2 regions of the Verrucosispora sp. WMMD703 genome follow, and region 2 is predicted to be linked to the other one. Evidence: riboswitches for the same ligand, from Rfam matches in the RefSeq annotation. Region 2 holds a riboswitch; the other holds the start of a gene.
The links. A riboswitch is a leader RNA that binds a small molecule or an ion and turns the genes downstream of it on or off. The one in region 2 is predicted to bind cobalamin.
Positions count from the first base shown of each region.

Region 1: another riboswitch for cobalamin. It lies ahead of ACN26Z_RS15045 (ribonucleoside-diphosphate reductase subunit alpha); the one in region 2 lies ahead of metE (5-methyltetrahydropteroyltriglutamate--homocysteine S-methyltransferase).

Region 1 covers NZ_JBMHMM010000004.1:3,153,255-3,168,621, reverse strand. Annotated here, with positions in the region: gene ACN26Z_RS15070 (ATP-grasp domain-containing protein) at 1-509, shown strand, start outside; gene ACN26Z_RS15065 (IucA/IucC family protein) at 506-2,128, shown strand; gene ACN26Z_RS15060 (IucA/IucC family protein) at 2,125-3,792, shown strand; gene ACN26Z_RS15055 (alanine racemase) at 3,789-4,916, shown strand; gene ACN26Z_RS15050 (ribonucleotide-diphosphate reductase subunit beta) at 5,035-6,030, opposite strand; gene ACN26Z_RS15045 (ribonucleoside-diphosphate reductase subunit alpha) at 6,066-8,456, opposite strand; cobalamin riboswitch at 8,582-8,786, opposite strand; gene ACN26Z_RS15040 (helix-turn-helix domain-containing protein) at 9,407-10,414, opposite strand; gene ACN26Z_RS15035 (hypothetical protein) at 10,669-10,947, shown strand; gene ACN26Z_RS15030 (hypothetical protein) at 11,059-11,520, shown strand; gene ACN26Z_RS15025 (nuclear transport factor 2 family protein) at 11,521-11,772, opposite strand; gene ACN26Z_RS15020 (hypothetical protein) at 11,980-12,690, shown strand; gene metH (methionine synthase) at 12,877-15,367, opposite strand, start outside.
Region 2 covers NZ_JBMHMM010000004.1:2,852,414-2,867,780, forward strand. Annotated here, with positions in the region: gene ACN26Z_RS13535 (dihydrolipoyl dehydrogenase family protein) at 1-614, shown strand, start outside; gene ACN26Z_RS13540 (EthD family reductase) at 727-1,032, shown strand; cobalamin riboswitch at 1,379-1,589, shown strand; gene metE (5-methyltetrahydropteroyltriglutamate--homocysteine S-methyltransferase) at 1,703-3,940, shown strand; gene ACN26Z_RS13550 (DedA family protein) at 4,031-4,732, opposite strand; gene ACN26Z_RS13555 (SDR family NAD(P)-dependent oxidoreductase) at 4,969-5,970, shown strand; gene ACN26Z_RS13560 (DUF6817 domain-containing protein) at 6,028-6,579, shown strand; gene ACN26Z_RS13565 (MarR family winged helix-turn-helix transcriptional regulator) at 6,567-7,034, opposite strand; gene ACN26Z_RS13570 (GNAT family N-acetyltransferase) at 7,269-7,565, shown strand; gene ACN26Z_RS13575 ((4Fe-4S)-binding protein) at 7,597-8,019, shown strand; gene ACN26Z_RS13580 (hypothetical protein) at 8,034-8,837, opposite strand; gene ACN26Z_RS13585 (hypothetical protein) at 9,029-9,895, shown strand; gene ACN26Z_RS13590 (hypothetical protein) at 10,082-11,062, shown strand; gene ACN26Z_RS13595 (BTAD domain-containing putative transcriptional regulator) at 11,149-14,184, opposite strand; gene ACN26Z_RS13600 (class I SAM-dependent methyltransferase) at 14,485-14,913, shown strand; gene ACN26Z_RS13605 (saccharopine dehydrogenase family protein) at 14,910-15,367, shown strand, end outside.

The DNA.
Region 1 (15,367 bases), 300 kb from region 2:
CGACTCCGGCGACGGCCGAGCGGCTACGCGCTCAGCTGGACGCGCTCGGCGTACGGTTCGGCCCCTGCCACACCGAGTTCGTCATGCACCGGGAGCGACCTCGGCTCATCGAGGTCAACGACCGGTTGATCGGTGACCGGATGGATCTCATCCTGGCCGAGCTGCTCGACGTGCCGCTGTTCGAGTACGTCATCCGGCTGCACCTCGGCGAATCCGTCGCCGACCTCGGTCTGCCCGACCCGACCGCGATCAACCAGACCGCCCGGGTGGAGTACGTCTGCGCCGAGCGCGGCGGCACCCTCGTCGCCGCCCCCGGTCCGATCGACGCGGTACGCGACGGGATCCGGCTCGGCTGCCGCCCGCTGCGGCCGATCGGGACCACCGCTGAGCACACCGGCACCAACCGCGACTACCTGGCCGTCCTGCACGCCATCGGGTCGGATCCGGCCGTGGTGCGCCGCGCGCTCGTCGAGTTCCGCGCCGGACTGGACTGGGTGATCGACACGTGACCGATCCGGTGGAGCAGCAGCTGTTCCGCCGGGTGCTGGACGCCCTGCTGCGCGAGGACCATCTCGGCCTGAGCAGCGGCGGCGGCCCCGACGGCCCCGGCTGGTGGCAGGCAGCGCACCGCGCCGGCCGGTTACGCCTTCCTGTTCGACCCGACGGCTTCCAACACGCCGTCCGCCTCGCCCGCGCCGAACTGCACGTGCACCCGCCCGGCCGGGCGCCACACCGGGTGGACACGCTTGCGGGGCTGCTGGAGCTGCTCGCGCCGCACGACGACGTCGAGGCCGAGCAGGGGTGGCGCGCCTTCACCGACGAATGCCGGCAGGACCTGCTCGCCCGCCGGCTGGCCGAGACCACCCGGTCGGAGACGTACGCCCGGATCGCCGCCGACCGGGTCGACCCGCCCACCGGCTTCGGCGGCGCGCTCCTCGACGACGTGCTCGCCGCCCACGCCGGCCACGCCGTCTACCCCACCGACCGGTGCCGGCACGGCCTGGACGAGGCCGAACTGCTCCGGTACGCACCCGAGCACGCCCCCACCTTCGCCCTGCGTTGGCTGCCCGTACCGGCCCGGACCCTGCGGCTGAACGGGCGGCTGCCCGCCTGGTGGCCGACGCCGCGCCAGGCCGGGGAGGTGCTGTTGCCGGTGCACCCGCTGACCGCCGACCGGTCGGCCCTACCGGTACTCGACGTACCGGAGATCACCGTGCGACCCACCCTGTCGATGCGGACCGTCGCCCTGGACCGCTATCCGACGACCCACCTGAAACTGCCGCTGCCGACCGCGAGTCTGGGTGCCCGCAACCGCCGTACCCTCGCGCCTGACGCGCTCTCCGACGGCGCGGCGGTGGCCGCGCTGCTCGACCGCATCGCCGCGGAGCAGCCGCGCTTCGCCGACCGGATCACGCACGCCGACGAGAGCGTCTTCGGTCACTGCGACGACGACGAGCTGCGGTCCTTTCTGTTGCGTCGGCTACCCGCCGGGCTGGAGCGGGCGACCGTGGTGCCGGTGGCCGCGCTCGCCGCGACGGATCCCACCGCCGGCACGGTCGCCCAGCGAATCGGCGGCGCCGACCCGACCCGGCTCCTCGGGTCCTATCTGGATCTCCTGCTCGACTGGCACGTGTGCCTGTGGTTACGGTACGGAGTGGCGTTGGAAGCACATCCGCAGAACATCCATCTGGTCCTACCGTCCGACGGTCCGATCCGGCTGTTGTACAAGGACAACGACGGCGCCCGGCTGGACCCCCGGCACGCGGGCACGGTCCGACTGCGCGATCAGCGGATGTGGATCCGCCATCCCGGGGAGCTGGCCGACATGTTCGTCACGATCACACTTCACCTGGCGGCGACGGCCCCCCTGCTGGCCCTGGCGGATCAGGGGGTCGCCGTGCCCTCCCCGGCCGAGGCCCTCGCGCCCCGGCTGCGCGCCGCCCGCGACCGGTGGGGCGACACACCCGCCGCCCGAGAGCTGGTCGACCGCGTCCTGACCGCCGACCGGTTGCCGGTCAAGGCGATGCTGACCGCCGGCACGCTGCTGCCCAAGCAGCGGATCGGCTGCACCGACGTGAACAAGTTCTACCACCGCACCGGACCCAACTACCTGCGGAACGCCTCGTGACGCCGCAGACCGCCGAGGCCACCGCCGGGCCGGCGGAACGCGCCGCCGACCTGGCCGCCACGCACACCCTGCTCTCCTGCTACCTGCGGGAGGTGGCCGCGCCCGACGGTGCGGCCGAGACCGTGGGCGGGCAGCTTCGGATCCGGTTGCCACACCTGGGGCTGACGCTCTCCTGCCGACTGGCCCGGATCTCCCCCGTGCTGGCGCACCGCTACGTCGGTCCGGTCCGCTGCCGGCCGGCGGCGGCACCGGTCGCCCGCCGCCACCCGGCGGTTCCGGATCCGCCGGCCGCCGACACGCTGGGCGACGGCTCGACGGACGCCGACGGGCCGGTCGACGGCGCGCAGCTCGCCCGGCTGCTCGCCGCCGAGCTGCGCGCCCGCACCGGGCTGGTTAACGACGAATTCGTCGAGCAGGTGCTCGGCAGCCGGGACGCGTTGGCCACCCTGTTGCGGCAGCGCCCGTCCAACGACCCCACCCCCACCGGCGACCCGGTGGTCGACGACTATGTCGACTCCGAACAGTGTCTGGTACACGGCCACCCGCATCACCCCAGTCCGAAGTGGCGCAGTGGTGATCCGGCGAGCTGGCGTCGCTACGCCCCGGAGCTGCGCAGCAGCTTCCGGCTCGACTGGCTCGCCGTGCCCGCCGACCTGGTGGCGGGCGACGGGCCGGTGGACGAGCTGATCGCGCCGCTGGATCCGCCGGACGCGCCACCCGGTCACCACCTGCTGCCGGTGCACCCGTGGCAGTTGGACCTGATGCCACCTACCGATCTGAGGTTGCGCCGGCTCGGCCCGGCCGGCGTACCGGTCCGCCCGACCGCGAGCGTCCGTACGCTCTACGCCCCCTCGGTCGACCTGTTCCTCAAGACCAGCCTGCACGTGCGCATCACCAACTGCCTGCGCAAGAACGCCCGCTACGAGTTGACCGGAGCGGTGGCGTTGACCCGGTTCCTGTCCGGTGTGCCGCTTCCCGCACGGGTCGGGTTGCTGCGGGAGCCCGGCTACCGGACCGTCGACCTGCCGGGGGCGGACGAGGCGTACGGCACCATCCTGCGGACCGGGGTACGCGAGCATCTGCGGCCGGGCGAACGGGTGGTGTTGGCGGCGGCGCTGGCCAGCGCGCCGCTGACCGTGCCGGACCCGATCGACTGGTGGCGGGCCTACGTCGAGCTGCTGGTGCCCACGGTGCTGCGCCTGTGGCTCGGCCACGGCGTGGTCCACGAGGCACACCTGCAGAACGTGCTGGTGGTCCTGGATCCGGACGGTCGCCCGGCCCGCCTGGTCCTGCGTGACCTCGAAGGATTGAAGCTGGATCTCGGACGGTTGGCGGCCTGGCCCAACCGGGTGCCCCGGCAGGCCGCCTACACCCCCGCACAGGCGGCCCGGCGCGTCGTCTACTGCCTGTTCGTCAACCATCTCGCCGGTCTCGCCGGTGCGCTCGCCGACGGCCACCCCGGCACCGAGCCCCGGCTGTGGCAGACGGTCCGGCGAGCCGTCGAGGCGGCGTACGCACAGCTGGGTGAGCCGGCCGAGCTGACCCCGCTGCTGCACGGCGCTCCGCTCGCTGCGAAGGCGAACCTGTTGGTCCGCTGGCACCGGGCCGCCGACCAGCAGGCACCCTACGTCGAGGTGCCCAACCCGCTCGGCGGTGCCGAATGACCCGACCGACGTACGTCTACGATCTCGCCGCCCTGGCCACGCACGCGGCTGCCGTCCGGGCGGCCCTGCCGGAGCGGGTCGAGCTGCTCTACGCGGTCAAGGCCAATCCCGACCCGGGGATGCTGCGCACCCTCGCGGCCACTGTCGACGGTTTCGAAGCCGCCAGCCGGGGCGAACTGCGGCACCTCGCGGCGGTGCTACCCGACCGGCGGGTGGCCGCCTTCGCCGGACCGGGCAAGACCGACGCGGATCTTTCGGCAGCGCTGGCCGCCGACGTGCACCGGGTACACGTCGAGTCCGCCACCGAACTGCACCGGCTGGCCGCCCTGGCGCGGGCCGCCGGGCGTACCGTCGATGTGCTGCTGCGGGTGAACCTGCCGGTCGCGACCCCGGGCGCGGTCCTGGTGATGGGCGGACAGGCGAGCCCGTTCGGCCTGGACCCACCGGAGGCGGTCCGGCTCGCCGTCGACCCACCGCACGGGGTCCGGGTCCGTGGCGTGCACGCCCACCTGGCCAGCGGGCTCGACGCGCCGACCGCCGCCGCGGTGGCGCGCGAGGTGACCGACTGGGCGGTGCGGCAGGTACGCGCCGAGGAGGTCAACGTCGGCGGCGGCATGGCCGTCGACTACCGCCGCCCGGAGCACCGCTTCGACTGGCCGAGCTACGGTCGGCTGCTCGGCGAGGTGTGCGACGCCCACCCGACGGTCCGGCTCCGGATCGAACCCGGCCGGGCCGTGGCGGTCTACTGCGGGTCGTACGTGACCGAGGTGATCGACGTGAAGCGGTCCCGGGGTCAGTGGTTCGTGATCGTCGCTGGCGGCACCCACCACCTGCGGACTCCGGCGGCCAAGGGACACTCCCAGCCCTTCGTCGTCGTGTCCCGCGACGGTGCCGGGCCGCGTACCGACGGTGGCCCGGTCACCGTCGTCGGCCAGCTCTGCACGCCCAAGGACGTGCTGGCCCGCGACGCCGAGAGCGGCCCGATCGCCGTCGGGGACCTCCTCGTGTTCGGAATGGCCGGCGCCTACGCGTGGAACATCAGCCACCGCGACTTCCTCATGCACGATCCGCCCGACTTCCGGGTAGGAGACCCACTCGCCGTCGCCCACAGCTGGGGCCGCTAGCGGGTAGCGCTCCGGCGACGACGTCGCCGCTCTCGCGGCGGCCGGTGAACCGGCCCGGCGGTGATCGGCAGGATCAGCGCCGGGCCGGACCCGGTTCGTGGTGGTGGCCGGACCGCCGTCAGAAGTCGTCGTCGAAGGCGACAGTGCCGGTGACTCCGACCTGATAGGCCGACACTCGCCGTTCGAAGAAGTTGGACAGCTCCTGCACGTCCTGCAACTCCATGAAGGCGAACGGGTTCTTCGACCCGTACAGCGGCGCGATCTCCAACTGCGCCAGCCGCCGGTCGGCGACGTGCTGGAGATATTCGCGCATGTCGGCCAGGGACAGCCCGGACACGCCCTGTTCGAGCAGGTCGGCGGCGAACTGCACCTCGCACTCGACGGCCTCGGCCAGCATGTCCCGGACCTGCTGCTCCATCTCGGCGTCGAAGAGGTCCGGCTCCTCGGCGCGTACGGTGTCGACCACGTCGAAGGCGAAGGCCATGTGCATCGACTCGTCCCGGAACACCCAGTTGGTGCCGGAGGCCAGGCCGTGCAGCAGGCCCCGGGACCGCAGGAAGTACACGTAGGCGAAGGCGCCGTAGAAGAACAGTCCCTCGATGCAGGCGGCGAAGCAGATCAGGTTCAGCAGGAACGACCGCCGGTCCGCACGGGTCTTCAGCTCCCGCAGCTCGAAGATGGAGTCGATCCATTTGAAGCAGAACTCGGCCTTGCGGGCGATCGACGGGATGTTCTCCACCGCCGCGAACGCCGCGAACCGTTCCCGCTCGTCCGGCACGTAGGTGTCCAGGAGGTTCAGGTAGAACTGGACGTGCACCGCCTCCTCGAACAGCTGCCGGGACAGGTAGAGCCGTCCCTCCGGCGAGTTGACGTGCTGGTAGAGGTTGAGCACGAGGTTGTTGGCCACGATGGTGTCGCCGGTGGCGAAAAACGCGACAAGCCGGGACACCAGGTGCTGCTCCGCCGGGGACAGCTTGGCCAGGTCCGTGAGGTCGGAGTGCAGGTCGACCTCCTCGACGGTCCAGGTGTTCTTGATGGCGTCCTTGAACCTGTCGAAGAACTGCGGGTAGCGCATGGGCCGCAGGGTCAGGTCCATGCCGGGGTCGAGCAGCATCTGCCGCTGGCCGGTGTCGGGTTCGGAAACAGTTGTCACTGGCACGCCTCGCAGCTCTCGGGGTTTTCCAGGGAGCAGGCCAACGCCTCGTCGTCGCTGACCGCGACGATCGGCCTGGCCGCCGGGGTGACGGCGACGGTGGCCTGCTGGATCCGGGTCGCCGGACGCGACCGCAGGTAGTAGGTGGTCTTCAGCCCGGCCTTCCAGGCGTACAGGTACATCGAGGAGAGCTTGCCGATGGTCGGCGCGCTCAGGAACAGGTTCAGCGACTGCGACTGGTCGATGAACGGAGCGCGGGCGGCGGCCAGGTCGACAAGCGCCCGCTGCGGCAGCTCCCACGCGGTACGGAACAGCTCCCGCACCTCCTCGGGCAGCTCGGCGATGCCCTGCACCGACCCCTCGGCCCGCTTGATCTGCTCACGGATCGGCGCGGTCCACAGCCCGCGCGCCTTCAACTCCCGCACAAGGTACGTGTTGATCTGGAGGAACTCGCCGGACATCGTCTCCCGCTTGAACAGGTTGGACACCTGCGGCTCGATGCACTCGTAGCACCCGGCGATCGAAGCGATCGTGGCGGTCGGCGCGATCGCCACCAGCAGCGAGTTGCGCAGGCCGTGGCGGGCGATCTGCTCCCGCAGCGCGGTCCACCGCGACGCCTGCGTCACCTCCGCGCCCCACAGGTCGGGATGCAAGTCACCCTTCGCGGCGCGGGTTTCGGCGTACGCGGGGTGTGGGCCGAACCGCTCGGCGAGCCCGGCCGACGTCTCCAGCGCGGTCAGGAAGATCTCCTCCTGGACCCGGGTCGACAACTCCCGGGCCGGTGCCGAGTCGAACGGCAGACGCAGGGTGAACAAGGCGTCCTGTAGCCCCATCAGGCCGAGCCCGACCGGGCGCCAGCGCGGGTTCGACACCGCCGTCTGCTCGGCCGGGTAATAGTTGATGTCGATCACCCGGTCGAGGAACACCACAGCCGTGCGTACCGTGGCGCGCAGCTTCTCCCAGTCGACACCGTCGGCGGTGACGTGCGCGCCCAGGTTGACCGACCCGAGGTTGCACACGGCCGTCTCGGTGTCGCTGTTGACCTCCAGGATCTCCGTGCACAGGTTCGACAGGTGGATCGTGTTGCCGGGCGCACCGGTCTGGTTGGACAGCCGGTTCGCCGCGTCCTTGAACGTCATCCAACCGTTGCCGGTCTGCGCGAGCGTACGCATCATCCGGCCGTAGAGATCGCGGGCCTTGACCGTCCGCACGGCCTTCTTCTCCGCCGCCCGGTACGCCTCGTCGAACGCCTCGCCGAACAGGTCCGGCAGCTCGGGCGCGTCCGACGGGTCGATAAGCGACCAGTCGCCGTCCGCCTCGACCCGGCGCATGAACTCGTCCGGGATCCAGTTCGCCAGGTTCAGGTTATGGGTACGCCGGGACTCCTCCCCGGTATTGTCCCGCAACTCCAGGAACTCCTCGATGTCCGGGTGCCACGGCTCCAGGTACACGCAGGCCGCGCCCTTGCGCCGGCCACCCTGGTTGACCGCCGCCACCCCCGCGTCGAGGGTCTTGAGGAACGGCACGATGCCGTTGGATCTGCCGTTGGTGCCCCGGATCAACGCGCCCCGTCCCCGGACCCGTGACCAGGAGATGCCGATCCCGCCGGAGAACTTCGACAGCTTCGCCACCTGGTGGTAACGCTCGTAGATCGAGTCGAGTTCGTCGCGCGGCGAGTCGACCAGGAAACACGACGACATCTGGGTGTGCCGGGTCCCCGAGTTGAACAGCGTCGGTGAACTCGGCAGGTACGCCAGGCTCGACATCAGCCGGTAGAACCCGATCGCCTCACCCGGGGTCTGCGACAGCCCGCAGGCCACCCGCAGCAGCCAGTACTGCGGCGTCTCCACCACCAGGCGGGTCTGCGGATGCCGCAGCAGGTAACGGTCCGCGACGGTACGCAGCCCGAAGTACTCGAACCGCAGGTCACCGTCCGGGTCGACCGCGTCGTCCAGCTTGCGGGCGTTGCGGGCCACGAACTCCGCGGTAGCGTCTCCGATCAGCCCCAGGCCGTGGGCGTAGCGGATCGACTGGCTGAAGCTGGCCACCTGCTGCCCACGGACCTCCTTGTCCACGTACGCGGCCAGCAGCCTAGCCGCCAGCTTCGAGTACTGCGGCTCCGTACCGATCAGCTCGGCGGCCGTCTGAATGGACAGCTTGTCCAGCTCGGCGGTGGTGGCACCGTCGTACAGGCCGCTGATGGTCTTGGTGGCCACCCGCAGCGGATCGACCTCGTCGAGGTCGGTCACCCACCGCTCCACCGCCCGGACGATCTTGTTGACGTCCACCGGTTCCGTGGCGCCGTCGCGTTTGCGGACCTGCATCACCTGCCGGCGCTGCTCCGACACACCTGCGTCGGAGGCCGGCGCCTCCCGCACGACCGTCACGTCTCTCTCCTCGCGCCGTCTGCTCAGGGCCTCGGACACGCGGGAGGACGCCACGGGATCCGCGCAGGCGGCACGGCCCGTTCATGGCGTCGGCCGTCCCACGCGGCCTGCGGCCGCCACCCACGAGTGCGGGCGGCGTGCTGGCAGGTCTTCGGACTCGTGGGCGTGCTTACGCGCTCCTACTGGCCGTCGCTTCCCAGGCCGGAGCCCAGTGCTTCGTGACGGCTGTCGTTCCCACTCACCGCTGCGGGGCAGCCCCGGATTCACACCGGGTTCCCTCTTGCCTCGGCCGCCCCGGATGGGCGCCGAACCAGCTACGAGTGACACCATATATGGGCGACCCGCGAACGCAAGACACCAGATGGTGTGTCGGCGTGTCCTGCAACGTGGGTCACATCCTGCTACGCCGGTCCGTGCTTGACCGGTCGCAGGCCGGCCAGCGTACGAAAAGGACGGCGGATGCGACGGGATGCTGATCGTCGGTCACGCCCCGGCGTGGCTACCCGTCCCGCAGGTGCACCGCAGCCACGCGAGGAACCGGGTCGTCAGCTCGCCGGGATCCTCACGCGGCAGGTCGTCCAACGCCGCCGTCAACAAGGCACCCGCGTACATCGACAGGCCCACCCGGTCCCGGCCGTACGCCTCGGCGGCCGTCGCATGCCGGCCACCGGGTGTTGCGCCGGGCCTGGTCGAGCAGGCGTTGCCGGGCGGCCTTCTGCTCGACAGCCTCCCGCCACTGCCCGCCGTCCGCCAGCGGTATCGGCCGCCGCCGCAGCCACCACCAGAACCTGCGCCACCTGCTCACGCCATCACCTCCACCGAAGTTCGGGACGGGGGCGGCGGTACGTGGGGGCGCACCGCCACCACCCACAAGAATCGTGCGATGGCGGTGGGTGCTCAGGGCAGGTGCGAGGCGTCCGGCGCCCTGTCCGGGACGGTTGACGGACAGCTCAGCCGGTGGCGACCGCGAGTGCCTGCCGATATTCCTGCGTCCATGCGGCTTCCCGCTGGTCAGGCGGCAACCCGGCCAACCCGGCCCGCAGGTTGTCGATGCCGGCCGACGTGTCGCCGAGCGCCAGATAGGCCAGCCCGAGACCCATCCTGCTGAACGTGGGCGTCAGCCAGTAGGCCAGGACCGGCGCCTGCTCACGCTCGGCCGCCTCGGTGAGGTCGCTCGCCTCCCCGAGGAGCCCTACCGCTGAGTTCCGGTCGCCGAGTAGCGCAAACCCATGGGCGGCCTGGACCGCGTCGCCGACGCGTTGCAGCGCCGTCGCCCCGGGTGTGTGGTACGCGGTGAGGAAATGGCGCACGATGCCGCGCGGGTTGCCTCGCTGCCGCTCCAGGTAGCCTCGGAAGTTCTCCACCTGCGCCGCGAGCGGGCCACTGTCAACGGCGTCGGCCTGCCTGGCGGCCTCGATCAGCACCTGTATCGCCTCACCGTCGTTGCGGGCTTCCGCATGCAACCAGCCGACGAACTGCGTCCACTCCGCCACCACCCCGTGCAGTTGGCCGGCGTACGGCCCGGCAGCCCGCTCGGCGAGTTGCTGCATGGTGGACCACTGCGCCACCATCGCCGGCAGTGTCACCGGAGCCGGCAGGACGTCGTCGAGGCGGCGTTGCGCGGCCAGCACCTCGGCGAGCAGCCGCACCGCAGCGGCGTCGAGGCGGGTCGGTTCGGCGAGCACGTACGCCAGGCGGTCATCGTCGTCGGGGGTGGTCACGGTCGGCGCATCGACGACCATCGCGGCCAGCGTCCCGCCGGCCTCCAGGGTGTCGTCAAGGTGCGCGGCGAGTTCTCGGGACGGTCGGGTCCGGCCCGTCTCGAGGTCGTGCACGTAACTCTTCCCGACGTACGCGAGGCGGGCCAGATCACGCAGTGACAGGCCACGGACACGTCGAAGTCGGGCAAGCTCAGCGGGAAACCGTGGGTCAACGATGGTGCGCGCGCTCGGCGGCATGACGAAGCTCCCGGGTGAAGGACTATGCGGCGGTCTGCTGGCCTCCACACCAGCGAGCCGCCACAATCGACGGTACTCGGCTCCGACGTGCGGCGGCAGCAACCGCCGAATGAGCCGGGCACGTGTCGGCGAGATGGCGAATCGCGCGGACCTGTCGAATTCAGTCAGCGAAGGCGGGATGGCTACGCGTCTTCGTCACCGTCCTGAAACCCAACCGAGGTGGCAGGTCGACGCCGCGCTGTAATCGTCAGAGCATGGTCGCTCGAACGCGCGCGAGGACACGGCGGATCGTCGCCACCCTGGCCGCCACACTGCTCATGCTGACCGCGCTGACCGCCTGCACGCCAGAGATCAAGGGCATCACCGTGGATGCTGACGGCCGACCGCTCGCCGCGCTGGCCTGGTGCGCGGACAAGCCGCCGGACGTGATTGTCCTTGCCACCGAACGCGCGGTCTCGCCCACCCCGTCCGGCGCTCCGGAACCATCCGCGAATTGGCCGAGCTGGCCGGCCTGCAACCAGGATCAGCCATGATCACCGCAATCGTGAACAACGACGAGGTACCGAAGTACGTCTCCCTCGACGAGTTCGCACGCCTCGGCAGGGCCGAGTGCTGACCTCGCTCGGTTCTGCCGTCCTGGCCGGGTGAAGCCCAACCTGGAGAGAATCCCGGGGAAGCAGGACCGACTCGCGGAGGAGATCCTCGCCCGCGCGCCGCGACGCATCGAGCAGAGCTTCGTACGCTCCCTCGACCCCACCAACGCGCTCGCCCTCGGCCACTACGGTGCCCGCCTCGCCACCCTGGCATTGCGCCAGAACTCCGTCGATCTGCTACGCCGCTCAGTGCTGGCGACCGGCCTCGCCCGATGTCTGGCGTCCGATGACGACCGGGACTTCATGCTGGCTCTGGCAGTGCCGTGGATCGTGGCACAGCAGCTCGGCGAAGCCCCCGTCGAGGTATTCGCCACGGTCGGCGACAGCCTGCCGGACGGGCCGGTCGCCAGACTGGTCCACACCTTCGGTGCCCGTACCGACATCACCCTGGAAGCCTTCGGCTGGGAACTGGTGACGACATCCGACGGCCCGGACTTCCGGCCGGCGTCCTGATCACAGAAGCACCTCGGGAGTGCCGGCTTGCGCCTGGCCGACGGCCTGAGCGATGGCGAGGGTGTGCTGATACTCGCGCCACTGGGCCAATTTGCCGTGGCTGGTCCGCAGTACCCCGATGAACGGTGCCGAGGCGGTGACCCCGGTCGCCGTGTGTGTGCCGACCAGTTCGTACTCGACCACGATCACGTCGGGGTCGCCGGTCTCGTGCACGACCACGTTGCGGCAGCCGCCGCAGGTGACCGCAGCCATGTTCAGTGCGGCGACGACCAATCTGGCGTCGTGGTGGGCGCGCCGGAAGTGGTACGGCGAGTGTATGAACTGGGAGCACGCCAGCACACGCGCAAATGGGGCAATGGGTTGCCTGCGCAGCGCGAAAACAGCACCGGCGTGCCGCCGGACGTTCGTCTATGCTCGCTCGTATTTCCTGCAACTGCCGAGCGGTGGAGAGGGAGAGCCATGTCGGACTGGTTGGACTTGTTGGAACGGGGGTCCTGGTTTGCGGCGATAGCAGGTACGCTGGTCGCTGTCATCGTGGCCGTACAAGCGTCGAACACCTCCTCTAGGATGAAATCGACGCTGGATATGGCGAGGCCCTTTGTCCGCGCGTTGGCGCTCTCCCTGGACAAGCCAGAAATCCTGGCCGCATACGAATCCGAGTGTACGACCGCCAAGGAGATCCTGCGCAAGAAGACGCGCCGCAGGCTCGGTGTGGCAGGAGTGGTACTTGGCATCCCGGCATTTTCGGTAACCGCTGCCTTACTTCTTCCTGAGGTTCCTAATCGCACCGAGATGCGGTTCTCCATCGGCGACGCAGCACAGCAGGAATGCACGACCGGCGGTCTGAACTTCGCAATGCATACCACCTGCACCAATCGCTGGTTCCTTGACTCGCCAGGGCAGGCAATCCAGGCACAGGCCACCCTCTCGGGTCCGGCACGCCAGAGAGATCTGAGCATCGTCGTTGATGGCTGCTCGGACCGCGCGCAGGTTCGGTGGGAGCTACTCGCCGATGGCGAAACTCTCGGCAATGGCGTGGCTGGTTCTGGGAGCCAGGAACAGGAACTGCGCGTACCTAAGGGCAAGTCATCGCTCACCATCCGAGCCGAGCGAATCGATGATAATTCGTGCTCCGCAGAACTCGTCGTCGAGGCCATCCAGTGGCCCTAGTACTTCAGTAGGAGATCCGTTTCCGGGCTCGGTGGGGTCATGTCGGGTGTAGTGACTGATCTTGGCTTTGGTTTGGTGCCGGCCTCGGAAGGTGGACCACACGATGACGTTGCCGACGCGTCGGGTGGGTTCTGGTTCAACGCCTACCGCAGGTGCCGGAAGTGCAGGTCACGGCACCTGCGGGCGTCACTTGGCGTTGAAGTAGCTGGCCTCGGGGTGGTGGACGACGATGGCGTCGGTGGCCTGCTCCGGCATCAGCTGGAACTCCTCCGACAGCTGCACACCGATCCGTTCGGCGCCGAGCAGCTCCACGATCTTCGCCCGGTCCTCCAGGTCGGGGCAGGCCGGGTAGCCGAACGCGTACCGGCAGCCCCGGTAGTCGGTGCGCAGCAGGCCGGCCAGGTCGGCCGGGTCGTCGTCGGCGACGGTACGGCCGTCGGGCAGCTTCCACTCGGACCGGACCCGCTTGTGCCAGTACTCGGCGAGAGCCTCGGTGAGCTGCACCGACAGCCCGTGCACCTCCAGGTAGTCGCGGTACTCGTTGCGGGCGAACAGCTTCGCCGCGTACTCGCTCACCGGCTGACCGACGGTGACCAGCTGCAACGCGACCACGTCCAGGGCGCCGCCGCGCGGGCGGAAGAAGTCGGCCAGGCAGAGCCGCCGCTCCTGCCGCTGCCGGGGGAAGGTGAACCGGGCCCGCTCGGCGTGCCCGTTCTCGTCCAGGACGACCAGGTCGTTGCCCTCCGAGTACGCCGGGAAGTAGCCGTACACCACGGCCGCCTCCAACACCTGGTCGGCGATCAGCCGGTCCAACCAGTAGCGCAGCCGGGGTCGGCCCTCGGTCTCCACCAGTTCCTCGTACGACGGGCCCTTGCCGCCGCGCGCACCGCGCAGCCCCCACTGGCCCATGAAGGTGGCCCGCTCGTCCAGCAGCGCCGCGTAGTCGGCCAACGGCACCCCCTTGACCACCCGGGTGCCGTGGAACGGTGCGACCGGCACCGGCACGTCGACCGCGACGTCGGAGCGTACCGAGGTGTCGTGCAACTCCGGCAGCGACTCGGCGACAACCGCGCGCTGCCGTTCCCGACGGGCCCGCCGGGCCGCCAGGGCCGCCTCCCGCTCGGCGTCGACCACGGGAGCGCCGCCGCGCTTGGCGGCCATCACCCGGTCCATCAGGGACAGCCCCTCGAAGGCGTCGCGGGCGTAGTGCACCTGGCCGGGGAACATCGACCGCAGGTCGTCCTCGACGTACGCCCGGGTCAGCGCCGCGCCACCGAGCAGGACCGGCCAGCGCTCCGCGACCCCGCGCGACGCCATCTCGACCAGGTTCTCCTTCATGATGACGGTGCTCTTGACCAGCAGGCCCGACATGCCGATGGCGTCGGCGCGGTGCTGCTCGGCGGCGTCGAGGATGGCGGAGATCGGCTGCTTGATGCCGATGTTCACCACCTCATAGCCGTTGTTGGACAGGATGATGTCGACCAGGTTCTTGCCGATGTCGTGCACGTCGCCCTTGACGGTGGCGAGCACGATGCGACCCTTGCCGCCGTCGTCGGCCTTCTCCATGTGCGGTTCGAGGTACGCCACCGCGGTCTTCATCACCTCGGCCGACTGCAACACGAACGGCAGCTGCATCTGACCGGAGCCGAACAGCTCACCGACAACCTTCATGCCGTCCAACAGGATGTCGTTGATGATGAGCAGCGGGGCGGTGCCGGCCGCCATCGCCGCGTCGAGGTCGGCTTCCAGGCCGTTACGCTCGCCGTCGATGATCCGCCGCTTGAGCCGCTCGTTCAGCGGCAGGGCCGCCAACTCCTCGGCCCGGGTGGCACGCGCCGAGGCGGCGTCCACGCCTTCGAAGATCTCGATGAACCGCTGCACCGGGTCGTAGCCCTCGCGCCGCCGGTCGTAGACCAGGTCGAGGGCGATCTCGCGCTGCTCGTCGGGGATCTTCGACATCGGCAGGATCTTGCTGGCGTGCACGATCGCCGAGGTGAGCCCGGCCTGCACGCATTCGTGCAGGAAGACCGAGTTGAGCACCTGCCGGGCCGCCGGGTTGAGTCCGAACGAGACGTTCGAGACGCCCAGTGTGAAGTTCACCCCGGGCCAGCGCCGGGCGATCTCCCGGATCGCCTCGATGGTCTCGATGCCGTCGCGGCGGGTCTCTTCCTGACCGGTGGCGATCGGGAAGGTCAGCGCGTCGATGAGGATGTCCGAGCGGTGCATGCCCCACCGACCGGTGAGGTCCTCGATCAGCCGCCCGGCAACCCGTACCTTCCACTCCGCCGTACGGGCCTGACCCTCCTCGTCGATGAGCAGCGCGACCACGGCGGCGCCGTGCTCGGCGACCACCGGCATCACCCGCGCGTACCGGGACTCCGGGCCGTCGCCGTCCTCGAAGTTGACCGAGTTGACCACGCACCGGCCGCCGAGCATCTCCAGGCCGGCCTCGATCACCGCCGGCTCGGTCGAGTCCAGCATGATGGGCAACGTGGAGGCGGTGGCGAACCGGCCGGCCAGCTCACGCATGTCGGTGGTGCCGTCCCGGCCGACGTAGTCGACGCAGAGGTCCAGCAGGTGCGAGCCGTCACGGGCCTGGCTCCGGGCAATCTCCACGCAGGACTGCCAGTCGGCGGCGAGCATCGCCTCCCGGAACGCCTTGGAGCCGTTGGCGTTG
Region 2 (15,367 bases):
GGACGCCCAACACTCAGGACATCGGCCTCGACCGCGTGGGACTGGTGCCGGGTGCCTGGCTGGCGGTCGACGACACGCTGCGTGTGGTCGGCGGAGGCGGGTGGCTGTATGCCGCGGGTGATGTGAACCGGCGGGTGCTGCTGACCCATCAGGGCAAGTATCAGGGGCGCGCGGTGGGCGACGCGATCGTGGCCCGGGCAAAGGGGGAGAAGGTCGAGGACGGCAGGTGGGGGCGGCACGCCGTGACCGCCGATGAGCGTGCGGTGCCGCAGGTGGTGTTCAGCGACCCGGAGATCGCGTCGGTGGGGCTGACCGCGGCTGCGGCCGAGACGGCCGGACTGCGGATTCGGGTCGTGGACTACGACCTGGGGACTGTCGCCGGAGCCAGCCTGCAGGCCGACGGCTACAAGGGACATGCCCGCATGGTCGTCGACGAGGACCGAAAGGTGGTCGTCGGCTTCACCCTCGCCGGTCCGGACGTCGCGGAACTGATCCACGCTGCGACGATCGCCATCGTCGGAGAGGTCCCGCTGGACCGACTGTGGCACGCGGTGCCGGCGTACCCGACGGTCAGCGAGGTCTGGTTGCGCCTGCTGGAGACGTACGGCCGCTGACGGGGAGCCGAGCGTTCCTCCGTAGCGGTTCACGCCGGATCGAAGCGGCTCGGGTATCGCCAACGCGAGCCCGAGCCGTTGCCCCCAGAACGAACGACAAATGGAGGCTTCAATGTCCACCAAGATCACTTTCATCATCGACAACCCAGCGGACCCCGACGACTTCGAGCGTGCCTACTCGGACGTGCAGGCGACCGCGGCGAAGCTGCCGAAGCTGCGACGACTTGAGTCTGCGAAGGTGTGGCCGAAGGAGGACGGGACCGCTACCCCCGCCTACCGGACCCTCGACCTCTACTTCGACAGCTACGAAGACGCCTCCGACGCAGTCACGACGCCCGCTGCCGCTGACGTCCTCGGCACGCTCGTGGGGACGCAGGTCGCGTTCAAGGGGTTGTTCTCGGAGATTGAGCAGTCCTGACGAGCGGGCCGGGTGAGGCCATGCGGAGAGCGATTCGCGTCGAGACGTCCCGCAAGGCTGCCGTGGCACCGAGCGGAGCCTTCACTCTGCTCGGTGCCACGCGAGCACGGTGTGCCGCAGGGCCAGACGGTGCTCGCGGCGGGTCTGTGCCTCGCGGTGGCGGCGCCGGTCGCCGTCGGCCTGAGGTGGCAGCGGCGGCACCGGCCGGGCCTGGCCGCCGTCGACGGACTTGGCCGGTCTCCTACCGGCCGTCGCTTCCAGACCGCACGGTCCAGTGCGTGGTGCGTGCGGTCGTCCCGTAGTCCCGTAGGTCGGGCACTACGGGCCCAGCCGGCGGCGTGGCCCGTACGATGGCGGTGGTGCTGGTTCGTCCCGTCCGGGTGGGTGGGGCGTCGTAAGAGGGAACCCGGTGTGAATCCGGGACTGCCCCGCAGCGGTGAGTGGGAACGACCGCCGTCAACAAAGCACTGGACCGTGAGGTCTGGGAAGCGACGGCCAGTAGGCGACCTGGTGTCATGCCCGCGAGTCCGAAGACCTGCCAGTGCTGCGCACGCCGCCGGTGTGCGCCGCCGGCGGCCGCTCGGGAGGGCCAGGGCGGAAGCCGGTACCCGAGGTGTACCCGTCTTCCCCTTCCGTGTCCGCCGGACACTTCGAGGGAAGGACCCCCTTGGTGAGTACCGCATTCGGGCAGAGCACCGTGCTCGGCTATCCACGCATCGGCGTCAACCGTGAGCTGAAGAAGGCTGTCGAGGCGTACTGGGCCGGCACCATCGACGCCGAGGCGCTGGCCAACACCGCTGCCGGTCTCCGAGCGCAGGTGTGGCGGACGCTGCGCGATGCCCGTCTCGACGCGATCCCGTCGAACACCTTCTCCTACTACGACCAGATGCTCGACACAGCCGTCGCTGTCGGCGCGGTCCCGAACCGGTTCGCCCGGCTGGGCCTGTCCGCGCTGGACACCTACTTCGCCATGGCCCGCGGCGTCGACGCCGAGCCGGCGCTGGAGCTGACGAAGTGGTTCGACACCAACTACCACTACCTGGTGCCGGAGATCGCCCCGGACACCGTCTTCACGGCCAACCCGGCGAAGGCGCTGGACGAGTACGCCGAGGCCCACGACCTGGGTGTCACCACCCGCCCGGTGTTCGTCGGCCCGGCCACGTTCCTGCTGCTGGCCAAGGGAGACGATCCGTTCGCCCGGCTCGACGACCTGGTCCGGACGTACGCCCGGATTCTCGCCACCCTGGCGGACGCGGGTGTCGGCTGGGTGCAACTGGACGAACCCGCCTACGCCGCCGACCGCAGCCCCGCCGAGATCGATGCCCTCCGTCGCGCCTACACCCGACTCAGTGAACTCGCACACCGACCGCGGATCTTCGTGGCGACCTACTTCGGTGACCTTGGGGACGCGCTTCCGGCCCTGCTGGACACCCCGGTCGAAGCCGTCGGCGTGGACCTGGTCGCCGGACCGGGCAACCTGCACCGGCTCGCCGCCGCCGGCCCGCTGGGCGGCAAGACCATCGTCGCCGGCCTGGTCGACGGCCGCAACATCTGGCGTACCGACCTGCGGGCCGCCGTGACTGCCGGCGCGACGGTCGCCGGGCTCGCCGATCACGTCGCCGTCTCCTCGTCCTGCTCGCTGCTGCACGTGCCGGTCGACGTGTCCGCGGAGACGCACCTCGACCCCCGGTTGTCCGCGCGGTTGGCGTTCGCCCGGCAGAAGGTCGACGAGATCGTCGTGCTCGGCCGTGCGCTGCGCGACGGCACCACCGCGCTACCGGCGCCACTGCCGCCCACCCCGGCGGCCTGGCGTCACGACGACGTCCGCGGCCGCCTGGCCGCGCTGCGTCCCACCGACCGGCAGCGCGGTGAATACCGCAACCGGGCCGCCCGCCAGCAGGAACGACTGGGCCTGCCGGAGCTGCCGACCACCACGATCGGGTCGTTCCCGCAGACCGCCGAACTGCGCAGGGCCCGCGCCGCGCACCGGGCCGGCAGCCTTGACGACGCCGGCTACGTGGCGCGGATGCGCGCGGAGGTGGCGCAGGTCATCCGGTTGCAGGAACAGCTGGGTCTGGACGTGCTCGTGCACGGGGAACCGGAACGCAACGACATGGTGCAGTACTTCGGCGAGCAGCTCGACGGTTTCGCCGCCACGCAGCACGGCTGGGTGCAGTCGTACGGCTCCCGCTGCGTACGCCCACCGATCATCTACGGTGACGTGTCCCGCAAGGCACCGATGACCGTCGAGTGGTCCACCTACGCGCAGTCGCTCACCAGCAAACCGGTCAAGGGCATGCTCACCGGCCCGGTCACCATCCTGGCCTGGTCGTTCGTCCGTACCGACCAGCCCCTCGCGGACACCGCCGACCAGGTCGCGCTGGCGCTGCGCGACGAGTGCCGCGACCTGGAGTCCGCCGGCATCCGGGTCATCCAGGTCGACGAACCGGCACTACGCGAGACGCTGCCGCTGCGCAAGGCCGACCAGAAGGCGTACCTGGACTGGGCCGTCGGAGCGTTTCGGCTGGCCACCGGCGGCGTCGCCGACGACACCCAGATCCACACCCACCTGTGCTACTCGGAGTTCGGCGAGGTGATCCACGCCATCGACTCCCTCGACGCCGACGTCACAAGCATCGAGGCATCGCGGTCCAAGATGGAGGTGCTTGACGATCTGGCCGCGATCGGCTACGGCCGGGGTGTCGGACCCGGGGTGTGGGACATCCATTCCCCCCGGGTGCCGCCGCGCGACGAGGTGATCGAGGCACTGCGCCGGGCGGTCGCGGCCGTGCCGGCCCGCCGGTTGTGGGTCAATCCGGACTGCGGCCTCAAGACGCGCGGCTATCCGGAGGTCGAGGCGTCCCTGCGGCACCTGGTCGACGCCGCCGCCGAGGTGCGCGGGGGCTGACCGAACCGGGCCGGGCGGTACCGACCACACGGCTCGTGGTCGGTACCGCCCGTCAAGATCGATCAACTGACAGCCTCGCGCCCGGCGAGGTCATCGCGGTTTGCCCGCTCGGTGCGGGGACTGCCCTGTCGTCGGGCGGGGATCCGGCCGGGAACGTAGCGGCCCTCGGGGCGGGTCACCGACTGTGCCAGGCGACGGTGAGTGCGCGCTCGTACGGTGGCGGATGTGCCGGGCCACCTCGACGATGATCGTGGTGCCGGCGGCGATACCGAGGCCGAGCATGAGACCGTGGAGCTTGTTGTCTCCGAATGCCTCGCCGCCGATGTATCCGACGGCGGCCGAATACACGGCCCAGGATGTGGCCGCCACGGCGTCGAAAAGCGCGAACCTGGTCCTTGGGTAGCGTACGGCGCCCATGGTCATGGTCGCAGCCGTCCGGCCACCGGGGATGTATCTGGCGACCACGAGCAGCAGCCCACCGCGGCTGGCGAGAGTGCCCGCGGCCCACCGGAATGCCGTCCGGCGCCGGCTGGCGGATGGCAGCCGGTCGATGAATCCACTGCCTGCCGTACGCCCGATCTGGTAGGAGACGTGGTCACCGCAGAATGCGCCGAGTGCGGCGGCGACGACGACCAGCGTCAGGTTCGGCTCGCCACTCGCCGCGAACACGCCAGCGGTGATCACCATGGTTTCCGACGGCACGACCGGGAAGAACCCGTCGAGGGTCGCGATCGCGAACAACGCAAGGTAAACCCAGGGCGAGGTAATCGCGGTTTCCAGCAGGTCGATCATGTCTCGACGGTATGAGCCGGGAGCGGTCCGCCGCCGTGCCCGAAAGGCAGTCACCATCCCTGAGATTCACCAGGGTTCCGACCCTGGCTTTCGACAGGGTCGGCCTGATCATTCCTTGGACGGATGGTCGACGAGGCCAGCCTCGACGGCGATGCGAATGTCCAGCACCGCCACGTCGGGGTGGTGCTGGCGGGCATGTTCGACCGTCGGCGGCTTCCGCCACGATGTGGCTGCTCATGCAGATCGCTACCGCGCTGAGCACCGACCATGCGTTGCTGACCGCCGGCATCACGGCCGGGCTGCACCGGCTGCTCGGCCTGATCACCACTGGCGGTGGCGTTCGTGCTGTTGGTTTCTTACGATTGGCCATCGTCCCATTCGGGGAGATGGATGCCATGGGTGACCGGATCTTGGCAGGCAAGACCGTGGTGATCACCGGGGCCAGTGCGGGTATCGGTGCCGAGGCCGCCCGCCGGTTGGCGTGCCTGGGCGCGTCCGTGGTGGTGGTGGGCCGGTCGCCCGATAAGACCGCAGCCGTCGCGCGCCAGGTGGGCGGCGAGCCGCTGGTGGCCGACTTCACCCGGCTGTCGGACGTACGCCGGCTCGCCGACACCCTCCTGGGTCGCTACCCCTGTATCGACGTGCTGGCCAACAATGCCGGCGTCGTGCTGACCAGGCGCAGCCGTACCGAGGACGGTCATGATGTGATGTTCCAGGTCAACTACCTGGCTCCGTTCCTGCTCACCAATCTCCTGTTGGACCGGTTGACCACCGTCGGGCGGGCGCGCGTCATCACCACCTCCAGCAACGGCCACCGGTTCGGCAGCATCGATCTCGACGATCTCGAAGGTGCCGGCAAACGGTCCGAGCTGCTGCGGTACGGGATGACGAAGCTGCAGAACATCCTGTTCACCCGCGAGTTGGCCCGGCGTACCCGGGGCAGCGGGCTGACCGCGATGGCGTTCCACCCGGGGGTGATCGCCGCCACCGACATCAACCGGGAAGCCCCGCTGGTCGCGGCGCTGGTCCGGTACCGCCTGCTCGGTGGTCTGTCCACTCTCGCCGAGGGTGCCGAGCCGCTGGTTCACCTGGCCACGATGCCTGATCCGGAGGCGGTGAACGGCGGCTACTTCCACCGCCTCACACCGAATGGGCCGGTCCACCGGCAGGCCACGGACGACAAGTTGGCCACCCGCCTGTGGGAGCGAACGACCGAGCTGCTCGGTACGCCGGTGTGACGAACCGCCCTCGTTGACGGGCCGCCGGTCGGACGCGGCTTACGTAAGGTCGGGCACATGAGCGTGGATTCCGAGGTGCGGCACTGGCTGCGGCAGCGTGGAGCCGAGACCATTCCGCATCCCGGCGGCACTCTCTACGCCCACCTGTGCCGGGTTCACGACCGCCTTGGTGACCTGGGATGTGCGGTCGACGCGCAGCTGGCCGGTCTCGCGCATGCCGTCTACGGCACGGACGGCTTCGATGTGACGCTGCTCGACTGGGCCGATCGAGCGACACTGCGCAACCTCATCGGTGATGACGCCGAGGCACTTGTCTACCTGTACGGGGCCTGCGACCGATGGCGGACCTGGCGACAGCTGGCGGAGACCGGTGTGGTCGTCGACCGGTTCACCAACCGGACCTGGCACCTGGAACCCGACCAGAGGCAACCGTTCGTGGATCTCAGCATCGTCAACGAACTGGATGTCGTCGAGCAGGATCCTGCTACCGCGGACAGGTACGGCGACTACTTACGCTCGCTGTTCGCTGCCTGGGCTCCGATCGCTTCCCCCCAGGTCAGCGGCGAGGCACAGCGACTCCTCGGTGTCGCTCGGCCTCAGTCGGGCTGACTCTCCAGGTGGGCACGGACGCGATCGGAGATGCTGGCGAGCATGTCGAGTTCTTCCTGACTGAGTGCGTCGATGAACAGCCGGCGGACATGTTCGACATGCAGGGGTGCCGCGTCCTCGATCGCCTTGCAGCCGGCTGGGGTGGCCGCGATGAACGCTCCGCGTCCGTCGTCGGGGCATTCCTCCTTGGCCACCAGTCCGCGCTCGGCCATTCGCCGTATCTGGTGTGACATGCGGCTTTTTTCCCACTCCACCTGCTTAGCCAGGTCCGTCAGGCGCATCCGTCCGCCGCTGGTCTCGGTGAGTTTGACCAACACGATGTAGTCGGCGGCGGACATGCCGGAGTCGGCCTGGATTCGGCGGGCGAGCCGTCCGATGAGCTTCTCCTGCATGCGGATGAAACTGTCCCAGGCGACCTGCTGTTGCGAGGTTAGCCAGCGGGGCGTTGGGTCCATGCGGGGAGCGTAACGACAACGTCGACGGCATGTGGCTGCCGGACTTCCTGCGCGGATTCGGTCAAGGCTGGCGAGCCCGGGGGCCGGTTGACGCATCAACTATCGGTGGCTAATCTGGGTGACACATCAACCAACCGGGGTGGGGCGTCGTGCGCGTGGCCGCGTACCCGGCTCATGACGGGCATCGGGTTTCGATGCGCAGCACGGCGAGCTGGAGGACACATGGTAGTGAATGTGAGCGATGCCCCCGAGGCCAATCGGTACGAGGCTCGGGTCGAGGGAGAATCGACGGTCGCGGGTTTCGCGCAGTACATCCGCACTGCGGAACTCGTGGCGTTCGTGCACACCGAGGTCTTGCCGGCGTACGAGGGCAAGGGAGTGGGCGCCGCCCTGGCCCGCGCCGGCCTCGACGCGGCCCGCGCCGCGAATCTGCTGGTCCTGCCCACCTGTCCGTTCTTCGCGGGCTGGATCGCCCGGCACCCCGAGTATCAGGACCTGGTGTACCAGTCCCGCAGCAGGGTCAGCGACTGAACAGCCGGGTAGGACAGCGACGGAGGTCGGCATGAGCAGCGAAACGGCGACGAAGGCGTACGAGGGCCGGTCGATCACCGTGACCTTCGAGGCCCGGCGTTGCCTGCACGCCGCCGAGTGCGTACGCGGCCTGCCGGCGGTCTTCGACCCGGGTCAGCGCCCGTGGATCCGGCCCGACGGCGCCGAGGCTGAGCGCCTGGCCGAGGTGGTGCGGCGGTGTCCCTCCGGAGCGTTGCGGTACGAATTCGCAGACGGTGGTGCGGAGTCCCCGGACCGGCCGACGCAGATCAGGCGCGACTCCACCGGACAGTTGATCGTGCGCGGTGAGTTGAGAGTGGACACGCCGCAGGGCGTGCGCGCGGAGACCAGGGCGGTCCTGTGCGGGTGCGGGCGGAGCCAACGGCAGCCGTACTGCGATCACGGCGGGCCCTGCGGGCAGAGCCGGATGGGCTGACTCGACACCCGCGCTCAGATTCCGAAGCCGCCGGTGCCGGCGAGGCCGGTGCCGCCGGCCCGCCGTGCTCTCTCGTTCTGTTGAAGCCGGTACTGCCAATTCCCGGCGAACCGGTGCCACCACACCTCGAATCCGTCTTCCCCGAGCAACTCCACGGCCTTCGCCACGGCATCGGGCTCCCACCGGAACGCGGTGATCCCCTTCTGCCGACTGATGGCCGAGATGAGCTCTTCGGCGGTCGACCCGCCCGAGGTGGCCGCGTGCACAAGAGCGATGTCGCCCCTGCGCACGTACCTCCAGAGCGGCTTGCCGATGATCGCCGCGATGGCTCTCTCCCGTGTCGCGATCGGGGCGTACACCTCGTCGACCAATCGCGAGGCGGCCTCCCGCACCGGCGCGTAGGCGTTGTCGGCGGCGTCGAGCGCCGCGCGGTGCCGGGACCGGGCACGCTCGGCGGCGGCCTTGCGTCGGAACCACGGCGGATGATCCCGGGCCGCGTGCCGGTCGCGCTCGGCGGCCTGAATCGCGGTCAGGTAGCTCTCCGCCGCGACCCGCCACTGCGCGGCCGTCGCCGGGTCGAGGTCCACCGACACGAACTGCCAGTCCCGCTCGGCGGGGCGTAGGTCGAACCGGTCGGCCAGATCGCGGTCGATGAAGTAGCGATGCCGGGACTCGTCATCGACCCACACCACGGTCAACACCGCGACCGGCTCGTCGTCCCAGCGGATAGTCGTCTTCCTGCCCTCCCGGTGCACGATCATGTCGCCGCGCGGCAGCGGAAGCCGGAAACGGTAGAGGATGACCCGGGTCGTCGCCATCGTCTCATTGTGCGCCGCGGCAGCCACGAACGAGCGTCGACGCGGGGCTCCTCCGCGTCGATGGTGCACCGTTGCGTCCACCCTGACGCGGCACTGAGGCCGCCGTGAGGCCGGCACGGATCGTGGGTTACCTGCCGCGTCGCCCCGTCGGGGCGTAATCGTCTCGCGGCAGGTACGAAGTGGAGTGCACGATGCGTACTCGATCCAGGCTCGCCCGGCTCGCGGGTGCCGCGGGCCTGCTGCTGGCCAGCACGGCCGTGGCCGTCGCCACCGGCGCGGGGCCGGCGCAGGCGACAGTGGTGAACGTCAGCGTGGCGGGCGCCTTCCCCAACCAGTCCGCCGTGGCCACCTGTCCGGCCGGCGAGTTTCTCGCCGGTGGCGGCGGCTCCGTGGACGGTGGTGGCGGCGACGTCACGTTGACCGACATCATTCCGAACCTGGCCACCCAGTCGGTGACGGTCTGGGCGCACACCAACCCGGGCGGTGTGGCGGGGGCGTACACCCTCGTGGCGCAGGCGATCTGCGTGCCGGGCGCGCCCCCGGCCAACTACCAGCGCGTCACCTCGGCGAGCGGCAGCAACGTCGACCCGATCAAGAACCAGGTGGCCGCCTGCCCGGCCGGCACCGACCTGCTCGGGCTCGGCGCGGAGCTGCGCACCGCCAACGGGGAAGCGTTCTACCAGCGGATCGAGCCGAACGCGGCGCTCACCGCCGGGGTGGTCACCGCGGGCGCGGCCGGCGGGTTCGCCGGGCCGTGGGAACTCGTCGGGTACGCCATCTGCGCCACCCTGCCGGCGAACCTCACCGGCACGCTGGTCAGCCTGACCGGGGCGGCCAACAGCGTCAGCCCCAAGGGGCAGGTGTCCGCGGGTTGCCCGGCCGGCGCGCTCGCCACCGGCGTCGGCGCCACGGTCGCCGCCACCGCCACCGGAAACGTCCTGCTCACCCGGTCGATGGCGAACGTCGCCCAGAACAACGCCCAGGCGATCGCCGTCGAGGATGGGGTCTACCTGCCCCCGTGGGATCTGGAGAGCCACGTCATCTGCTGGGGCCCGTAACAGCTCGTGGGCCCGTACCGTCAGCGGGCGCAGCGCCTGGTCACGTCGGTCGGCGTGACCAGGCGCGGGCGATTTCCGGAGCCTGCCGTGCGCCACCATGACGCCACCGTGACGGGCCCCGCCGATGATTCCGGGCAGCGCCGCGCGAACCGTTCGCGGCAGCGTCAGCAGGAAAGGACAGTGGTCATGAGCAGGGGCACGACACTCGGCACAAGCAATCGGTCGCGGTGCGCTGTCGCGGCGGCCGCAGCGGTCGTCGCGGTCGCCGCGACCCTCGTCCTACCCGGGGCGGCGCACGCCGCGTACCGGCATCGGGCGGAGAGCGGCTACGACACCACGTCGCCCAAGAGCGTGACCGCGACGTGCGGGGCGGACGAGGTGCTGATCGGTGCCGGTGGCCGGATCAGGAACGGCAACGGGGGAGTCCGCCTGGCCGCGATCGTGCCGGGCGCGACCTCGGTCGAGGTACGCGGCGAGGCGTACCCGGACCACGCGGAACCGTGGTCGGTGATCGCCGCCGCCATCTGCGAGTCCGACGACGGCACGGCGCGGGTCGTCGAGGTATCCCCGGCCGGTTCGCAAACCGCGAGTTGCCCCGCCGACCTGGTGCTCAGCGGCACCGGGTTCGACCTGCCCGCCGGGGTGCCGCTGGCCGGACTGGTCCCCGACACCGACGGCGCGAGCGTGACCGTTCGCACGGCCTTCCACCGGATCGGCGCGAGCCCGGTCGCCTACGCGGTCTGTGTGGAGGGCAGCCGTGCCTCGTGGGAGGACAGCGGAGTATTTCGCTACAAGCGGTTCGCCACGACCAGCCCGGTCGGTACTTCCTCGCCGAGGACCGTGACCGTGCAGCGCGACTGGGAGTGGGAATTCCCGTCCATGTCCGGTGTCGGCGGTGAGATCACCGTGCTGCCCAGCCTCTCCAACCCGTTCCCGGCCCCCGCATCCGACATCTTCATCGACGCGATGATGCCCAACGACGACGGGACCCGGGTGACCGTCGCGGCGGTCCAGCGGGCCGGCACCGAGACGGGCCGGTCCGTCCGCGGCGGCACACCTGCCGGGCCGTCGGCCGCGGACGACGAGCTGCGAACGGTTCCCCGGTACCTGACCGATGATCCGAAGTGGATGGTCACGGGGTACAGCACCGACCACGACATCTACTGAGCGCCGAATGCCGTGCCGGCGCTGCCCGAACCTTCACCGTGGTCGGGGTACGACCGTCGCCGACGGCCGTACCCCGACCCGTGGCGTCAGGATGATCTCGTCCGGCGGCCGTACTCCGATCGCGCGCATCGCCGCGCGGTAGCGGGTGAACGCCCGCCGTGCTGTCCGCCCGCCACGAGGGTGCGCACCAGCATCCGGTGGGCCGGCTCGTCGTACGGATCCTTCTCCAGCAGGCGGAGCAGGCAGTCCACGGCGGCGTCGCTGTTTCCCGCCGACCGGTGCGCGTCGGCCAGCATCCGCAGCGCCGCGACGTACGCGGCCCGCGCCTGCTCGCGCAGCGCCGAGGCCCAGTCGGCGTACGGCTCGTCGGAGAACACGTCCGCCCGGTAGTCCCGCACGGCCGCCGCGAGGATGGTGCGTGCTTCCGCCTGGGCACCCCGATCGAGCAACCGACGACCGTGGGTCACCGCACCGAGGAACTCCATCACGTCGACCCGCAGATGGGTGACGTCCAGCGCGACGCTTGCCGCGTCGGTCACCAGGTAGTGGTCCGAGGCGAAGACCCGGTCCGGGTCGAGCACCCCGCGCACGATCGACAGCAACACCGACAGTCGGTGCCCGGTCCTGCTCGGATCGTCGTCGGGCCAGAGCAGTTCGCACAGTTCGCCCCGGGGCACCGGCCGGCCCCGGCGCACCACCAGGATCCGCAGCAGGTCCCGCGCCCGCCGCGACTGCCAGGCCGACGGCGGTACCGCAGCCCCGGCCACCCGTACCTCGAACCGGCCGAGGGCGCGGACCAGGACGCCGACGCGACCCACGCCATGTGACGGTTGGCCGTCGGCTGGCTGGTCCGGCGGCGTCTCCTCCTGGTCGATCGAGCCGCCCCCGGCGGCGAGGCGCTCGGTGGCCAGCAGCGCGGCGAACCGATCGTCGGCGGTGGCGCCCGGCAGCCGGCTCAACGCCAGCGCGGTACGGGCCGCGTCGCCGACCGCCGATGCGTCGGCCCAGATCGCGTACGCCTCGCGCAGGGCGGCGCGGGCCCGACCCGGGTCGATCTCCGCGGCGGCCCGCAGCTCCAGCGCCCGGGCCAGGCCGGCCCGCAACCCACCGGACCGGGCCAGGTCTAGCGCCTCGCCGGCCAACCGTGCGGTGTGCGCGGCGTCGCCGCCGGCCAGCGCCACCCAGCCCTGCGCGAGCAGTGCCGGAACCCGAAGGTCGTCACTGGCCAGCCGGGTTGCCTCGGCGGCGTGCCGGGCCGCCGCCACCGTGTCGTCGGGCAGCAGCACCCGGGCCAGCCCGGCGTGCGCCCGCACCGCCAGCTTCCGGCTGTCACTGTCATCGGCCAACCGGACCGCTTCGACGAACGCCGCCCGGGCCTGTTCCCGCCAGCCGCGCATCAGATGCAGCTCGGCCAGACCCAGGTACGTGTCGGCGCAGCGGCGCGAGCCCATCCGCTGATGGCGGGCGAGCACCTGGGCGTACCGCGTCGCCGCGTCGTCGTACCGGCCGAGCATCGCCAGCATGTCGGCCTCGGTCCCGGCGGCCATCGCGTACAGGTTGGCGTGGCCGGCAGCCTCGGCGTGCCCGGCCGCCTGTTGGGCGGCGGCCAGCGCTGCCGGATAGCGGGCCTGCTCGACGAGGTGGTAGCTCTGGTTGACCAGGATCCGGGCCAGCAGCACCAGGTCGCCGGTGCGTTCGGCGATGCCCAGCGCCAGCCGGTAGTGCTCCTCGCCGCCGACCTGGTCACCGGTGAGTCCGAGGCAGAGGGCGAGGCTGACGTGTGCGGTGGCCAGCGCACTGTCCCGGCCGGTCTCGGCCGCGCGGTGGTAGGCCCGCCAGGCGTGTGCCACCCCGGCCGCCGCGTCACCGCTGCGAGCGGTGGCCGCCGCCGTCCACGCCAGCAGCATCGCCTGATCGGTGGGGCAACCCGGGGCCTCGTCGCCCCGGGCGAAGTCGGCCAGGGCCCGGGGCTGGTCGCCGCGCAGGTAGTGGATCAAGCCCATCCGCCAGGCGATTCCCGGCTGCCACCTCGGCTCGGCTGCCGCCACCTCCTGATACGCGCGGGCCGCCGCGGCCACGTCGCCAGCGGTACGCAGCGCGTCGCCGGCGAGCAGCCGTAGCCTGCGGGTGCGCAGCGGCGCCGGCAGGGTGGTGACCAGTTCGGCTATCGCGCCGGGCCGGCCGGCCGCGATCATCCGGTCGCCGTGCTCGTCGAGCACCGCGGCCAGCGCCGCATCGTCGCCGCCGAGCCGGAAGGTGAACGCGGCGGCGCGGGCCGGGCCATGGTCGCGGTACCAGGTCGCCGCCCGCAGCAGCGTCCCGCGCGTCACCGGCGGCCGGTCGTGGCCGGCGACCGCGGCGATCACCGGTACCACCCGGGGCCCGGTGTCGGGATCGGTGCCGACCCTGGTCAGTAGCCCCGTGCGCAGCAGCCGGCCGAGGTGCGGCCCGGCCGCCGGGTGGCCGACGACCGCGCAGACGCCCGCCGTCACCGGCGCGAGGTCGGCCACCTCGTGCAGTAGCCGCCGGACGTCCTCCGGCAGCGGGCCGAGCACCTCCTCGGCCAGGTAACCCGTCACGAGACCGCCGGGCTCGGTCACCGCCGGCAGGAGCGGCCCGGCAGGTACGCCCTCGGCGACCAGGGTCTCGGCGACCAGCCGGACCAGCGCGGGCCACCCTGCGGTGATCTCATGCACGCGCTGCGCCAGGGCGGGGGCGGTCAGCCCGTACTCGGTGTGCAGCACCTCGTCGACCTGATCGGTGGTCAGGCTCAGCTCGGCCGGGCGGAGCTGCGCGGGCACCATCCGGGTCAACCACGACGACGCGGCACAGCCCACCGGCCATCGCGACGACAGGGCCAGCCGTACGCCGTCCGGCAGGCCGGCGATCGCGTGCAGCAAAGCCTGCTCGGTCCGTTCCGACATGGCGGGCAGTCCGTCGAGGACGAGCTGCGTCGCGCCGGCGGCCAGCTCCGCCAGCTCGCCGCGGAGCAACGCATCGACGTCGCACTCCCGTTGCCACCGGACGGTCGGGCCGGGGAACAGCCGGCGCAGCGCGGTGGTCTTGCCGTAGCCGGCGGCTGCCACCACCAGCCACAGCTTGCCGCGCTGCTGTTCCAGCATGGCGGCAGCTTGTCCCGCCGGGTGCGCCTCGGCAAGGCAGTTCCCGCTATCCCGACAGCAACACCGTCCAAAGGGCCCAGGCGCGGGCAGGGTCGCCCTCCGACTGCACACTGCGGCGGCTCGACCCCGACCACACCTCATCCTGGTGGAGCACCGCTGCCCGATCCGCTGGCGAGAGCGGCGCCGTACGAAGCGTTGCCATGCGCTGATGTCATGGCTTCCCCTACCAAGTTGCAGTGGTGCTCATAGCTGCGCCCGCGCAGACTCATTTCCGTGGACGGCGTCCGAAGAGGTGATCAGATGCGGGTGGCAAACGCTGACCAGGCAGCGGCCTGGAACGGTCCGGAGGGGGCGTACTGGGTCGAGCACCACGATCGGCGGGGGGACCTCGACGATGCGTTGCTCGACCGCCTGTTCCGGTTGGCCGACATCGGCCCCACCGACGTGGTGCTCGACATCGGGTGCGGCACGGGGCGCACCACCCGGCGAGCGGCACGACAATGTGCCCGGGGTCGGGCTGCCGGAGTCGACCTGTCCGCGCCGATGCTCGACCGGGCCCGGGCCGACGCGGTCCGGGACGGGCTGACGAACGCCCGGTTCCACCAGGGCGATGCGCCGGTGTACCGATTCCCCCGCGGCCGGCACGACGTGGTGATCAGCAGGTACGACCTCGGGGCCGGTGTCCACCTCAGCGGTAGGCACTGGGGCGTCACGGCGAGGTGGCAATGACCGGCCACGGGGGGGCCGTCGTGATCGGCGGCTACGGCGCAGTGGGTCGGGTGGTGGCCACCACACTGGCCCGGGATGCCGCGAACGAGGTCGTTGTCGCTGGTCGTGATCTGGCGCGTGCTGAGGCCCTGGCCCGGACCGGCCCGGGCCGGCTGACCCCGCGCCGGTTCGACCTCGACGACCCGCGGGGTCTCGACGGGGTGTTGGCCGACGCCGCCGTGGTGGTCATGTGTGTGGAGCATCGCAACGAGGCGGTGGCGCGCGCATGCCTGGACCGTGGCATTGCCGTCGTCGACATCAGCGCGTCAGCCGACGTGCTGGCCGGCATCGAACGGCTCGATGCCACCGCGAAGCGGACCGGGACGGCCGCCGTGCTCAGCGTCGGGCTGGCACCCGGGCTGACAAACGTGCTGGCGCGACGCTGCACCGAACGCCTGCCATCCGCGACCTCCGT